DNA from 4 places in the Paenibacillus sp. CECT 9249 genome. Region 3 is predicted to be linked to each of the others. Evidence: predicted binding sites of a transcription regulator. Region 3 holds the regulator's gene; each other region holds the start of a gene.
The links. Region 3 encodes Rex, which represses fermentation and respiration genes when NADH is low (regulators of the CRP and FNR family bind a similar motif). Its sites were predicted from a motif close to TTGTGAAATATTTCACAA; they were not measured.
Positions count from the first base shown of each region.

Region 1: the regulator Rex is predicted to act here: its motif matches at 2,101-2,118, upstream of nirB (nitrite reductase large subunit NirB).
Region 2: the regulator Rex is predicted to act here: its motif matches at 1,771-1,788, upstream of LQ229_RS06495 (cytochrome ubiquinol oxidase subunit I).
Region 4: the regulator Rex is predicted to act here: its motif matches at 1,490-1,507, upstream of LQ229_RS02780 (hemerythrin domain-containing protein).

Region 1 covers NZ_CAKKLI010000004.1:22,420-25,566, reverse strand. Annotated here, with positions in the region: gene nirB (nitrite reductase large subunit NirB) at 1-2,041, opposite strand, end outside; gene LQ229_RS05085 (hypothetical protein) at 2,245-2,691, opposite strand; gene LQ229_RS05080 (heavy metal translocating P-type ATPase) at 2,824-3,147, opposite strand, start outside.
Region 2 covers NZ_CAKKLI010000005.1:31,493-34,639, forward strand. Annotated here, with positions in the region: gene cydB (cytochrome d ubiquinol oxidase subunit II) at 1-313, opposite strand, end outside; gene LQ229_RS06495 (cytochrome ubiquinol oxidase subunit I) at 297-1,703, opposite strand; gene LQ229_RS27090 (hypothetical protein) at 1,907-2,041, shown strand; gene LQ229_RS06500 (polysaccharide deacetylase) at 2,211-3,147, opposite strand, start outside.
Region 3 covers NZ_CAKKLI010000004.1:245,199-248,345, forward strand. Annotated here, with positions in the region: gene dinG (ATP-dependent DNA helicase DinG) at 1-951, shown strand, start outside; gene LQ229_RS06265 (redox-sensing transcriptional repressor Rex) at 929-1,591, shown strand; gene LQ229_RS06270 (amidohydrolase) at 1,569-2,870, shown strand; gene LQ229_RS06275 (DUF5590 domain-containing protein) at 2,888-3,147, shown strand, end outside.
Region 4 covers NZ_CAKKLI010000002.1:170,325-173,471, reverse strand. Annotated here, with positions in the region: gene LQ229_RS02790 (dihydroorotate dehydrogenase) at 1-633, opposite strand, end outside; gene LQ229_RS02785 (dihydroorotate dehydrogenase electron transfer subunit) at 614-1,315, opposite strand; gene LQ229_RS02780 (hemerythrin domain-containing protein) at 1,575-2,096, shown strand; gene spoIIR (stage II sporulation protein R) at 2,339-3,067, shown strand.

The sequences.
Region 1 (3,147 bases), 220 kb from region 3:
GCGGGCAGCCGTTGACGGCCATTTTGAATTTCGCCGGGAAGTCGAGCCGTTCGAATTTGCGTTCGAGCAGCGCGCCCATGCCCATGGAGTCTTGCGTGCCGAAACGGCAGAATGAAGAACCGACGCATGTTTTGACAGTACGGAGCGATTTGGCGTACGCATAGCCGGACGGCATGTCAAGCTCCTCCCATACTTTCGGCAAATCCTGTTTCTTGACGCCGATTAAGTCAAGCCGTTGTCCGCCCGTCATTTTGACGACCTTCACATCGTATTTCACGGCCACCTCGGCGATTTTTTTCAATTCCTCCGGCGTCGTAACGCCGCCGTACATGCGCGGCACAACAGTATAGGTACCGTCCTTTTGGATGTTGGCGTTCATCCGTTCGTTGACGAAACGGGACGATTTGTCATCTTCATATTGGACAGGGCGGATCATGCCTAAATAGTAATTCAGCGCGGGACGGCATTTCGAACAGCCCTCCAAATTGCGCCAACCGAGCACATGCATCGTTTCTTTAATCGTTCCGAGTCCCTTCTCGCGAATCGCCGCCACAATCTCGTCACGGCTGAGCGCCGTACAACCGCAAATGCCCTGCTTGCTCGCAACGGCATCGTATCGCTCGCCTAATTCCAGCTGCAATAGTTGTTCAACCAACGGTTTGCATCCGCCGCAAGAACGCGTCGCCCCCGTTTGGGCTTTAATTTCGTCGACCGTCGTCAAACCTTGCTCTCTTATAGCGTCGACGATCGCTTTCTTGTTCACTCCGTTGCAGCCGCATATGATTTCGTCGTCGGCCATCTCGGCGGCCGCGTTGCTCTTTTCCGCACCTCCGCAGCAACCTGTTCCCATGATGGAAGCATACATCTCTTTCGTCATTTCTTTGCCCGTTTTAATCCACTGCTGCAGGCGGGACGATTCGGATACGTCCCCGAACAGCACGGCGCCTACGACGCGGTTGCCGCGCAGCAATATTTTTTTGTACGTATTGTTCCAATCGTCCTGCGTTCGAATCACTTGCAGATCCGGCCTGTTCTCGAATTCCCCGGTAGAAAAAACGTCGACGCCGGAAATTTTCAATTTCGTCGACAGCACCGACCCTTCGTACGGCTTCGTCTCCACACCGCATATATGTTTGGCAAGCACCATGCCCTGCTCGAACAACGGCGCGACCAAACCGTAACTGACGCCGCGATGCTCGCAGCATTCTCCGACCGCATATACGTCCGGAGCGGACGTTTGCATGAAATCGTTGACGATAATCCCCCGATTGAAGTTGATTCCGCTTGTTTTGGCCAGTTCGGCATTCGGACGAATGCCTACCGACATGACGACGAAATCCGTCTCGAGTTCCGTGCCGTCGTCAAACCGCAATCCGCTTACTCTTTGGTCCCCCGCTATTTCCACCGTTCGCTTGCCCATTGCGAATTTCAAGCCTTGCCGTTCCAATTCGCGCTTCAACATGGCCGCCGCCTCGTCATCCAACTGGCGTTCCATCAATCTGTCTTCCAGATGAACGACGGTTACGTCCATGCCTAGCCCGAGCAATCCTTTGGCGGCCTCCAAGCCAAGCAATCCGCCGCCGATTACCGCCGCTTTCTTGAATGTGCGCGCGGCTTCGATCATCCGGCTGCAGTCTGCAATGTCTCGGAACGAGACGATTCCCTCCTTATCGATTCCGGGAATAGGAAGCATGACCGGATTCGAACCTGTTGCGATAATACATTTGTCGTATGCGACCGAGACGCCCTTGTCCGTGTGCACCGTTTTGTTTGCCGTATCGATATGAGTCACGGTTGTTCCGGTATGAAGCGTAATATTATTTTCCCTATACCAATTCCAGTCGTTTAAAATAATATCGGAAATCGATTTGCTTCCCTCAAGTACATAGGACAGCATAATCCGGTTATAGTTCGGATGCGGCTCACTGCCGAATACGGTAATATCGAACGATGAAGACAGCTTCATTACTTGCTCCAGCGCACTGACGCCCGCCATTCCGTTTCCGATCAATACAAGCTTCTCGCGCTCTTGGCTTCGCATATCGAATACCTCCCCTGTGTACGAAGTAATTCGAGTATACATTCAACGGTTTTCGAACGATGTGATAAATTTCACAGCGCAGAATGCCAAGTTTGAACGATAATGCAAAGACCGGATCCATTGCGCGCTCGTCGCGCTTTAGATCCGGTCTTCGCCGTATGTATGCCGCTATTCCATTGTAATTATGTATGCAAATCGAATTTTTATTTGATAAGGTTGGAGGACGGGTCGACTTCCGTCGTTTTCACGAAAATTTCAACCCGGTCATTTTCATTCAGCATATGATTTAACGGTTCTGCGGATACTTCCTTATCATTCACTTTAATCCCCCACTCCATCGTCGGATCGAGGGCAACATCGTTGACGGACACGATCGATTCGCCGTCTTCGGAAACCTTGACGATCCCGCTTCCTTCCAGAATGTCGCGTACTTTAATGCCTTCCTTAAAGTCGGCGATGATCGTATTCGTCAAGTTTGGCACAATTTTCCCGCCGTTGATTTCGAGCGTCGTCGTCGGCACTTTCTCCGTTTTCAATTCGGACTCCATTCGAGGTGCTTCCGTCTGAAGCGCTTCCTTCGGCGAGCACGCGCTTCCGGTAATCAGCAATAGCGCCGTGCCAGCTCCGAATATGAGCTTCGTCAACTTCATAACTACACTCGCTTTCTAGTTGTAATCGTACTTAATAGATTCATTATGCAACAAGATAAGCGCGAAAAAGTTTCAAAGAGATGACAATTTCGTTGGAAACAAGCGAATGCGCGTGCAGATCCGCTCCGGCGATTAGCGCAATTTCGCTTTTTGCAGCCTTAGCGCATTGACGATGACGGACAGCGAACTAAGCGCCATCGCCGCCCCCGCAACCCACGGGGCAAGCAAGCCGGCGGCGGCAATCGGAATGCCGATCGCATGATACGCCAGCGCCAGGAACAAATTCTGTTTCATATTGTTCATCGTTTTATGGCTTAAGTGGATCGCGTCGGGAATGCTGTTCAAATCTCCCCGAAGCAGCGCGACATCCGCGGCTTCCATCGCAATCTCGGATCCGTTGCCGATCGCGATGCCAATATCGGCCGCGGCCAATGCCGAAGCGTCTTTGATGCCGTC
Region 2 (3,147 bases), on a different contig from region 3:
CCCTGAATTCAAAGGCCACCCCGCGGCCGATCAAGGCAAGCAGCACGACGACAAGCGGAGCGTAGAAGCCGCTGAACAACGTAGCGTACCAGTGCGGGAAGGCCGCGAACATCGCACCGCCCGCCGTCAGCAGCCAAACTTCGTTGGCATCCCAGAACGGACCGATCGAATTAATCAATACGCGGCGTTCTCCGTCGGTTTTCGCGAGCAGTCTCGTTGACATCCCAACGCCGAAATCAAATCCTTCCAGGAAGAAAAAGCCGATAAACAATACCGCGACAAGTATGAACCAAAGCTCATTTAGAGAAAGCATGGTTTACCTCCCCATCGAACGGATCGATAGAATGCGCTTCGTTCTTATCCACCGCATTCGGACCCTTCTTGATGACACGTACAAACAAGGATATCATTACGATTAATAAAATCGTATAAATTGTGGAAAACGACAGTAACGAGAATAGAACTTCTCCGGAAGTGACGCTAGGCGAAATGCTGTCCTCCGTGCGCATGAGCCCGAAGACGGTCCAAGGTTGTCGACCGATCTCGGTCATAATCCAACCGGATGCATTGGCGATATGCGGCAGGAAAATGCCGAAGACCATAAGTCTCATAAACCACTTGTTGGGCCTGTCCAGTTTTTTCTTCATCGCCAAATATAAACCGTACATGCCGAGCAATATCATAAGCGATCCGGCCGCCACCATTATGCGGAAACTCCAAAATGTCGTCCGTACCGGAGGAATATAGTTGCCCTGTCCGTACGTTTGCTCGTATTCCGCTTGCAGCTCCTTCATGCCGCGCACCTCTCCCGAGAACTTACTATAAGACAAGAAGCTGAGCAGGTAAGGGATTTTGAGTTCCATCTTATTCTCTTGCTTATCCGGATCGATGGCCGCAATGACGGTCCAAGGGGCCGGGTCTTCGCTATTGTCCCACAAGCTCTCGGCCGCCGCCATCTTCATCGGTTGCGTATGAACCAAATATTGCGCTTGTTGGTGTCCGTAAATAGCGACTAAGAAAGAGGATATTAAAGCGACAATAACGCCGAGTTTAAACGATTTTTTGAAAAATTCGACATCTTGCTTTTTCAAAATCTTCCAAGCGCTAACCCCCGTGATCAGGAATGCGCCTGTCGCAAATGCGCCAAAGACCGTATGCGGAAACTCGACAAGCACTTGACCGTTCGTAATTAACGCGAAAAAGTCGTTCATTTCCGCTCGGCCGTTATTGACCGCAAAACCGACCGGTCTTTGCATAAACGAGTTCGCCACCAAGATCCAGAAAGCGGATATGGTCGTTCCGGCGGCTACGAGCCAAATGCAGGCCAAATGAACCTTCTTGGACAAACGGTCCCAACCGAAGATCCACAACCCGATAAAGGTCGATTCCATAAAGAAGGCCAACAAAGCCTCGATCGCCAGCGGCGCGCCGAACACGTCCCCGACGAACCGGGAATAGTCGGACCAGTTCATGCCGAACTGAAATTCCTGGATAATCCCCGTCACAACCCCTACGGCAAAGTTAATTAAAAATAGCTTTCCCCAAAACTTCGCCATTTTCTTATATTCTTCTTTGCCTTTGACGACATACATCGTTTCCATTATCGCGATAAGCAGCGCCAACCCGATTGACAATGGCACGAAGAAGAAGTGAAAAATCGTCGTCGACGCGAACTGGATGCGTGACAGTATAACCGTATCCATTGGTTTATTCTTCCACCTTTCTCTCGTTGTTTCTGTCAAACATTATGTCAGATAGATCAATATGGGATTGTGATATTTATCACGTTTTAAAATACCGCGGTGACTAAAATCCGAACTTTCCGTTAAACGTCACACAATCGTAATGGATTAAGCAAAAATGATTGCCGATCGCATTCAAAAAGTTGAGATTTCATCAGCGAGCGGTGAAGCAACGAGCGACGGAGTGGGGATTCGAGTGGCCGAGCGGCGGCAAGACGCCGAGCGGCAAGCGCGGACGGCTTCATAATGAAGCCGTCCGCAAAAAGCTCATTATTAAAAGCAGTAGAAACAACCTTTGAAAATTACAAGAAATATTGCCAACTAATCATTGAAATCCTTGAAGACGTCATTAAGAAAGCGAGTAAGAAAATCACAACACTTATTAAAATGCAACTCAACGTTATTAAATAACATTTTAAAAAATATGGTTTGTTCCATTTGTTTGCAAAGCTAGCGAGATTTAGACGGTCATTTCAAAACGACTTCCCGCTTCGTTTCCGTCAATGTATAGTCCGCGACTTGCCGGTTCATCATTTCCGCCAAATTCCGCACCGAAATATACGTCGTTCCGTCCGTCAGCCACATGGATGATTGGAAGCTTCGCGGCTCCTTGCGCGGCTCGGATACCGTCACTTTTCCCGAAGCCGACTCCAGCACGATGCTCGATCCGCCGAGCCTGATTTCCGCTTTTTTGGACTCCGGGCTCCAGCGTACCGTTCCGCCGAACCGTTCTACGGCCGCCCTCAGTTGTACGTAATAGCTTCGTTCAAACTGTTTGTATTCGTTATTTTGCAACGAGACCGTATCTTTCCCGTTAATAATATGGAGCGGCAATTCCGGCTGCTTCTGGGTCGATGTCAGCACGGCGGCGTTGGCGGAGACGTGTTCCTTCAGCCAAGCTTCGGAAGGCTGCGCGCGGTTCCATTTGATTTTCGAAGCGACGCCGAACTGAATTGGCTTCACGTCGGGCGTGAGCGGCGCAAATTGATATCCTTTGTCCTTGTAATAACGGATAATGTCCGGCAAGGCCTTCACCGTTTCCTCATGTCCGCCGCCGTCATGCATCAGGACGATGACATCCCCTTTGATGTTTTCGGCTTTGGCGCCCTTCTTGATCTCGGATGCGGGTACGTTTCTGCGTTTCGAGTCGCCGCTGTCGACGTTCCAGTCGTAGACGAGGTAACCGCCTTGCTCCAAGTAGGAGAAATAGCCTTCGTCAAAATTGGTGTACGTCCCTCCCGGCGCGCGAATCATCGACGGCCTGATGCCCGCGATCGAATCGAGAATGTCTTCCGTCTTTTTTATTTGCCGCCAAAACTCGCGAAAATCGGAATAAAGCTGTTTGTAGTTATGATTATACGTATGGTTACCGATGCTGTGTCCCTCGTTAACGATACGTGTAATA
Region 3 (3,147 bases):
CCCGCAACGGTTTATTGGCTCGAGGCGAACGCTAACTTCCGCAGCAAGTCGCTGCAAATGTTCGCCGTTCCGGCCGATGTCAGCCGGCAACTGAAGGAATATTTCTTCGACGCCAAGAAGAGCATTATTATGACTTCCGCCACGCTTACGGTGGATAAATCGTTTCAGTACTTTTGCGAGCAATTGGGACTCGTCGAGGCGCAAGAACAAGAGAAGCTCCGCAGCGTTCAGCTTCCGTCTCCGTTCCAATACCGCAAACAGGCGCTCGTCGTCATTCCCCGCGATTTTCCGACGTTGAAAGGATCGTTCGCAGACGCCGATTTCATCGCAAAACTGGTGGAATCGCTTGCGGAAACGGCGGTAGCGACGCAAGGACGGATGCTTGTCTTGTTTACATCGTACCGCATGATGAAGCAAGTATACGAACCTTTGAAAGAAATACTGAACGCCAGCAATATTCAAGTTCTGGGACAGGGCATCGATAGCGGCAACCGCAGCAAGCTGACGCGCCGTTTCCAGGATCAATCGGCATCCGTATTGCTCGGAACGAGCAGTTTCTGGGAAGGCGTCGATTTGCCGGGGGATGCGTTAACTTGTCTCGCCATCGTGCGCTTGCCGTTTCAGCCGCCGAATCATCCGCTGATGGAAGCGAAATCGGATCTTTTGCAAAAACAGAAAAAAAATCCGTTCATGAAGCTTTCCGTGCCGCAAGCGGTCATCCGTTTCAAGCAAGGATTCGGACGTCTCGTTCGAACCGCGCAGGACCGGGGCATCGTCATTATATACGATACGCGCGTCATTGAATCTTACTATGGCAAATATTTTTTATATTCCTTGCCTGGACCGAAAATGGAGCATATGCCGCTCCACCAAATCGTTCCGAGAATACAAGAATGGCTGTCGCAAAACGAAGAAATGGAGGTTGCCGATGAAAGCGGAGAAAATATCTGAAGCGGTCGTGCGCCGTCTTCCGATTTATTTGCGTTATCTAAACGAATTGCAACAGCGGGAAGTGTTGACCGTATCGTCGCAAGATTTAGGATTGAAATTGGATTTGAACCCCGCGCAAATCCGTAAAGATTTGGCCTATTTCGGTGAATTCGGACGCAAAGGCATCGGCTACGATGTCGCTTATTTAATTCAAAAAATCAGACAAATATTGAAACTGAATCAACCTATTAATGTAGCGCTCGTCGGTGCCGGGAACTTGGGTCATGCGTTGAGCAATTATAATGCCTATTTAAAAGACAACATGAAAATCGTTGCCGTCTTCGACGCGTACGAACCGAAGATCGGTTCGAAATTGAACGCTTTGACCATTCAACCGATGAGCGAGCTGAAGGAGACGGTCCAACGGTTGAACGTACGAATCGGCATTATTACGGTTCCGGCCGCGGAGGCGCAGCATGTCGCCGATCAATTTATCGATGCGGGGGTAAAGGCGATCTTGAATTTTGCTCCGGTCATTTTGAAAGTGCCGCCTCATATTCGAATCCATACGGCCGATTTCACGACCGATCTATTAAGCCTGGCCTATTATTTGCAAAACGAAAAGGAGTCGGAAGAACATGACGAAGCAATGGATGATTAAAAACGGGTACTTCGCCACACTGGACGCGGATCGGCCGGTTGTATACGGATATATGGTCATCGAAGACGACTTGATCCGTTACGTCGGCGGCGATCTTCCGGACGACTTGCCGGATGAGATCGAAACGGTGGACGGCAAAGGCTTGTTCTTCATGCCGGGCTTAATCAACACGCACGGACATGCCGCCATGTCTTTGCTGCGCGGATACGGGGACGATCTTGCGCTGCAAGTGTGGCTGCAGGACAAAATGTGGCCGATGGAAGCCAAATTTACGTCGCAAGACGTATACTGGGGCACCGCCCTATCCGTGCTCGAAATGCTCAAGGGCGGCACGACGACGTTCCTCGATATGTACGATCATATGGACGAAGTGGCGAAAGTAACGGTACAATCCGGCATTCGCGCCTGCTTGATGCGCGGCGCCATCGGGTTATGTCCGGAAGAGGTCCAAAAAGCCAAATTGGCGGAAGCCATTCAGTTCGCGCAGGATTGGCATGGCAAGGCGGAAGGGCGTATTACGGCGATGATGTCTCCGCACGCTCCTTATACTTGCCCGCCCGCTTTTATCGAACAATTCGTGCAGGCGGCCCACGATCTCGATTTGCCGCTGCATACGCATATGTCGGAAACGCGCGCCGAAGTCAAGCAGAATGTGAAAGATTACGGTTTGCGGCCGGTCGCTCATTTGGAGAGACTTGGCTTTTTCTCGCGTCCTTCGCTAGTGGCCCATGCGGTTCATTTAACGGACGACGAAATCGAGGTGCTTTCGCGCCATCAAGTAAGCGTGTCGCATAATCCCGGCAGCAATCTGAAGCTGGCGAGCGGCGTAGCGCGCGTTCCCGAACTGCTCAAAGCGGGCGTTACCGTATCGCTCGGCACCGACGGCGCCGCCAGCAACAACAATCTCGACATGTTCGAAGAAATACGATTGGCGGCTCTCATCCATAAAGGCGTCTCCGGCGATCCGACCGCGGTTCCCGCCGCCGAAGCGCTCCGCATGGGGACGGTATATGGCGCGCGTTCGATCGCTTTGAACAACGTCGGCTTGCTGCAAGCCGGCATGAAGGCCGATTTCATCGCGATCGATATCGATCAAGCGCATTTTGTGCCGCACACCGATCTCATTTCTCATGCCGTCTATTCCGCGTCGGCGAAAGACGTGGCTCATGTCTGGGTGGACGGCAAGCCAATTGTGCGGGACGGCGAATGCCTGACGTTGGATGAAGAAAAAGTGCGCCGCGAAGCGCAGGCTTGCTTCGAAGGCTTGCTGCAGCGGTAGAAAGGATATTTGCCGGCATGAATAAAAGGAAATGGATTATCATCGTCTTGTGCGCCGCGGTCCTGCTCTTGATCGGCCTGCATCAATATTACGTTTATATTCAAACCCCGGTTTGGAACGAGGAGAACGAAGCGAGCCGCATCGCGTTGCGGGAAAGCGACTTGGCCGAAGTCACCGCGGTTCAAAAATCGGTGTGGGAAGACGTATATTGGGTCGTATCCGGACAAAATGAACAAAAGCAAACTATGTTCGTATGGGTCAATCGCGATGGGACAAC
Region 4 (3,147 bases), on a different contig from region 3:
AATATCTATCGCCATAGCGGAGAATGTGTTGACAAGCGACAGCGCCTCGGCCCCTTCTTCCTCGCACATTGCCGCCATTTGGACGATATTCTCGGCGTTCGGCGACAGCTTGACCGCAAGCGGAAGCGATGTTGCCGCCCTGACCTCGCGCACGACCGTTCGGGCCATGTCTGTCCTGATTCCGTAAGCCAACCCGCCATCTTTCACATTCGGGCACGAAATGTTTAGTTCGATCATCATATCGACGCCTTGACCCCCTTGCAATCTCCGTTTCATCGTATACTCCGTGATTGCGCGTGCGCCAAGCACATATTCATCGACATCGCTGCCGCCAAGATTAATAATTTTTACCGGCTTGATCGTCTCCATAAATTTCATCTCTCGCTCCAGGAAAGCGGGAATGCCCGGATTTTCCAGCCCGACGCTGTTCATCATTCCCGACGCGGTTTCCCATGCTCGAAAGCCGACGTTCCCGGTTCTCGGACGGAACGTCAATCCTTTGCCGGCAATGCCGCCAAGCTTATTAATATCGTATATTCGGGCATATTCCATGCCGAAGCCGAACGTTCCCGAAGCCATCACGACCGGATTGGCAAACGGAATGCCCGCCACATTACAAACCATATTCCGCATCAAAGTTCACTTCCCTCGCTAGAAATACCGGACCGTCCGCGCAAGCTTTCCTGTTTCCCTCTTTACAAACTACGCTGCAAACGAGACAAGCCCCGATGCCGCAAGCCATATGCTTCTCCAACGATACATAGACGGCCGTTCCCGTATGCTCCGCTTTTTGCGCGAGCGCTCGCATCATGGCGTTCGGGCCGCAAGCGAAGATCGCATCATATAATCCGATCTCCAGATCATTCACCAGACTTAGCCCGAATTTCGGTATAACGCGTCTTGCTGCCCGGCGAAATTCATCGACCAGATACGGTTCGTGGCTAAAGCCTAAATAAACGTCGGCCGCGGGCAATTGTTTGGCGGCATAATAGAACGGGGCGATCCCCACGCCTCCGCCAACAAGCGCGATTTTTCCTTTCAAATTCGGAAAGCCGTTCCCGAACGGTCCTTCCAGTCCGATCGAATCTCCAGGTTTCAGCCGCGCCAATCTCATTGTGCCTTTCCCGCGCACCTTGTACAAAAATTGAATCATGCCCGGCTTGATATTAAAAATACTAAGAGGACGTGACAGCAGCGGATCATTCTTCCATGCGCGGAGCATATAAAATTGGCCCATCCCGCCTGAAAATTCGCCTTCGACCGTCAGAAGCCATATATTCCCGGCAACTTCGGTGTTTGAAATAACGGTTGGCATACGCAACTCCTTTCAGGCAAAATATCTTCATTCCCTATTGCTAGCATAGCCGAATGCAAGCCCAAATCGAATGATAAGAGTCACAGTGCTGCCAACTCCGGATCGTGCCGAGGGCATAGGCGTCGCGCAATGTGAAAGAAATGTCACAGAAGTGTACCGGGTAATGCGATTGATAAGTGAATTAATTCACATACGATTTTTCCGTATTTCTATACTCTTAATGTAAGGAAGCGACGAAAGCATATTTATGGAGGGATGCATGATGAAAACTTATGCCGGACTGACCATTGGAGAAGAGATATTGAATCACCCGTTGTATCTTTTGGAAGAGGCGGTTGACCGATTGAAGGAAGAGCATGCGGCCCTTCGGAAAGGGCTGATGGAACTGCGCGAGGCTGCACAGACCATCGTGCGGGAGCGGCATGACGAGCAACTGATTCACATCATCACCGGTCTGAAAAAGAAGGTTGTATCCTATATGAGCGAACTGGCCGCCCATGCCAGATGGGAAGATGAAACGCTATTTCCGATGATCGCTTGGTATTTCGGCGAAGAGCCCGAGCAGTTTTGCGCGATGGAGCATGGCCACGAGTTGGCCGAGCAGTACGTATTGGCTTTTCTGGGGGCGCTGGACCGTGCAGTGCTGCCGATTCGGCCGGAAGCTGCGACGGAGATGGCTTCTTATTTGGCACAGGCTTATCTAGTACTGATGAATCACTTTCAGGAAGAGGAAGAAATGATTGTTACGCTTGCCGACCGTTCGAATGCATACGGTTACTAGGCAAAAGCGTTAACAGACGACAATGAGACTGGGAAAATGATGACAAGGGGCGCTGCGGAGTCAGCGGCCCTTTTTTTGATAGAAAATTTAATAGATTGATAGGTTTAAGTTTTCCGCATACGGGCATACTGATCAATAGAACTCATGAGTCTCTTATAGTTTCAGCACTTATACATAGCCGCTCGAACCATCGATAATCGAACGGCGATCCTATGATAGCGCTGCTAGGGAGGCGTTTTGGTATGTTGCGTAAATCGGGACTTTTTGCCGCTTTTATTATATTCGCTTTGGTTACTATGATGATGAGTTGGGAGTTGAACCGCACGGATGCGGCGGTTGTGCAAGGCGCGATTCCGCAAGAATCGATTCGCCTGCGCATTTTGGCGAACTCGGATAGCGCTGCCGATCAGGCAGTGAAAAGGCAAATCCGCGACAAGATTGTCGCGCAAATGAATACATGGGTCGAACAGCTTGAAGAACCGCAAAGTTTGGAAGAAGCGCGCCGGATCGTAACGACGCATTTGTCCGAAATTGAGGCGATTGTGGCGGAGGAATTGGAAGCAAAACAAATCGATTACGGCTATCAGGTCGATTTCGGCAACGTGCCGTTTCCGACAAAAATGTACGGCGATCAAGTATATCCCGCCGGGGATTACGAGGCGGTACGGGTGACTTTGGGCAAAGGCGAGGGACAGAATTGGTGGTGCGTCTTGTTTCCTCCGCTCTGCTTTATCGATGCGGGAACGGGCGAAGCGGTCGCTAAATCCCGCGACGGCCAGGAGCAAGCGGCACAAGGGAATGCCGATGCCAAAACGGATGCGAAGAGCGTCAAAGCGAACGGAAAAGCGGAGCAGGGCGCGGAGAGAATCAATGTCGGCGCGGCCGCTGCGGCGGGCGAGACGGAAGTGCGTTTCTTCTTATGGGATTGGCTCATGCGCTTGTTCGACTTTATCGCCGGCCTGTTCGCATAAAGGCGGCAGGCGCGTCGCCCAGGATGCGATGTTGGGCGATGCGGGACGGTTCATTGCTCGATCCGTTTGCAGCGCGTCCC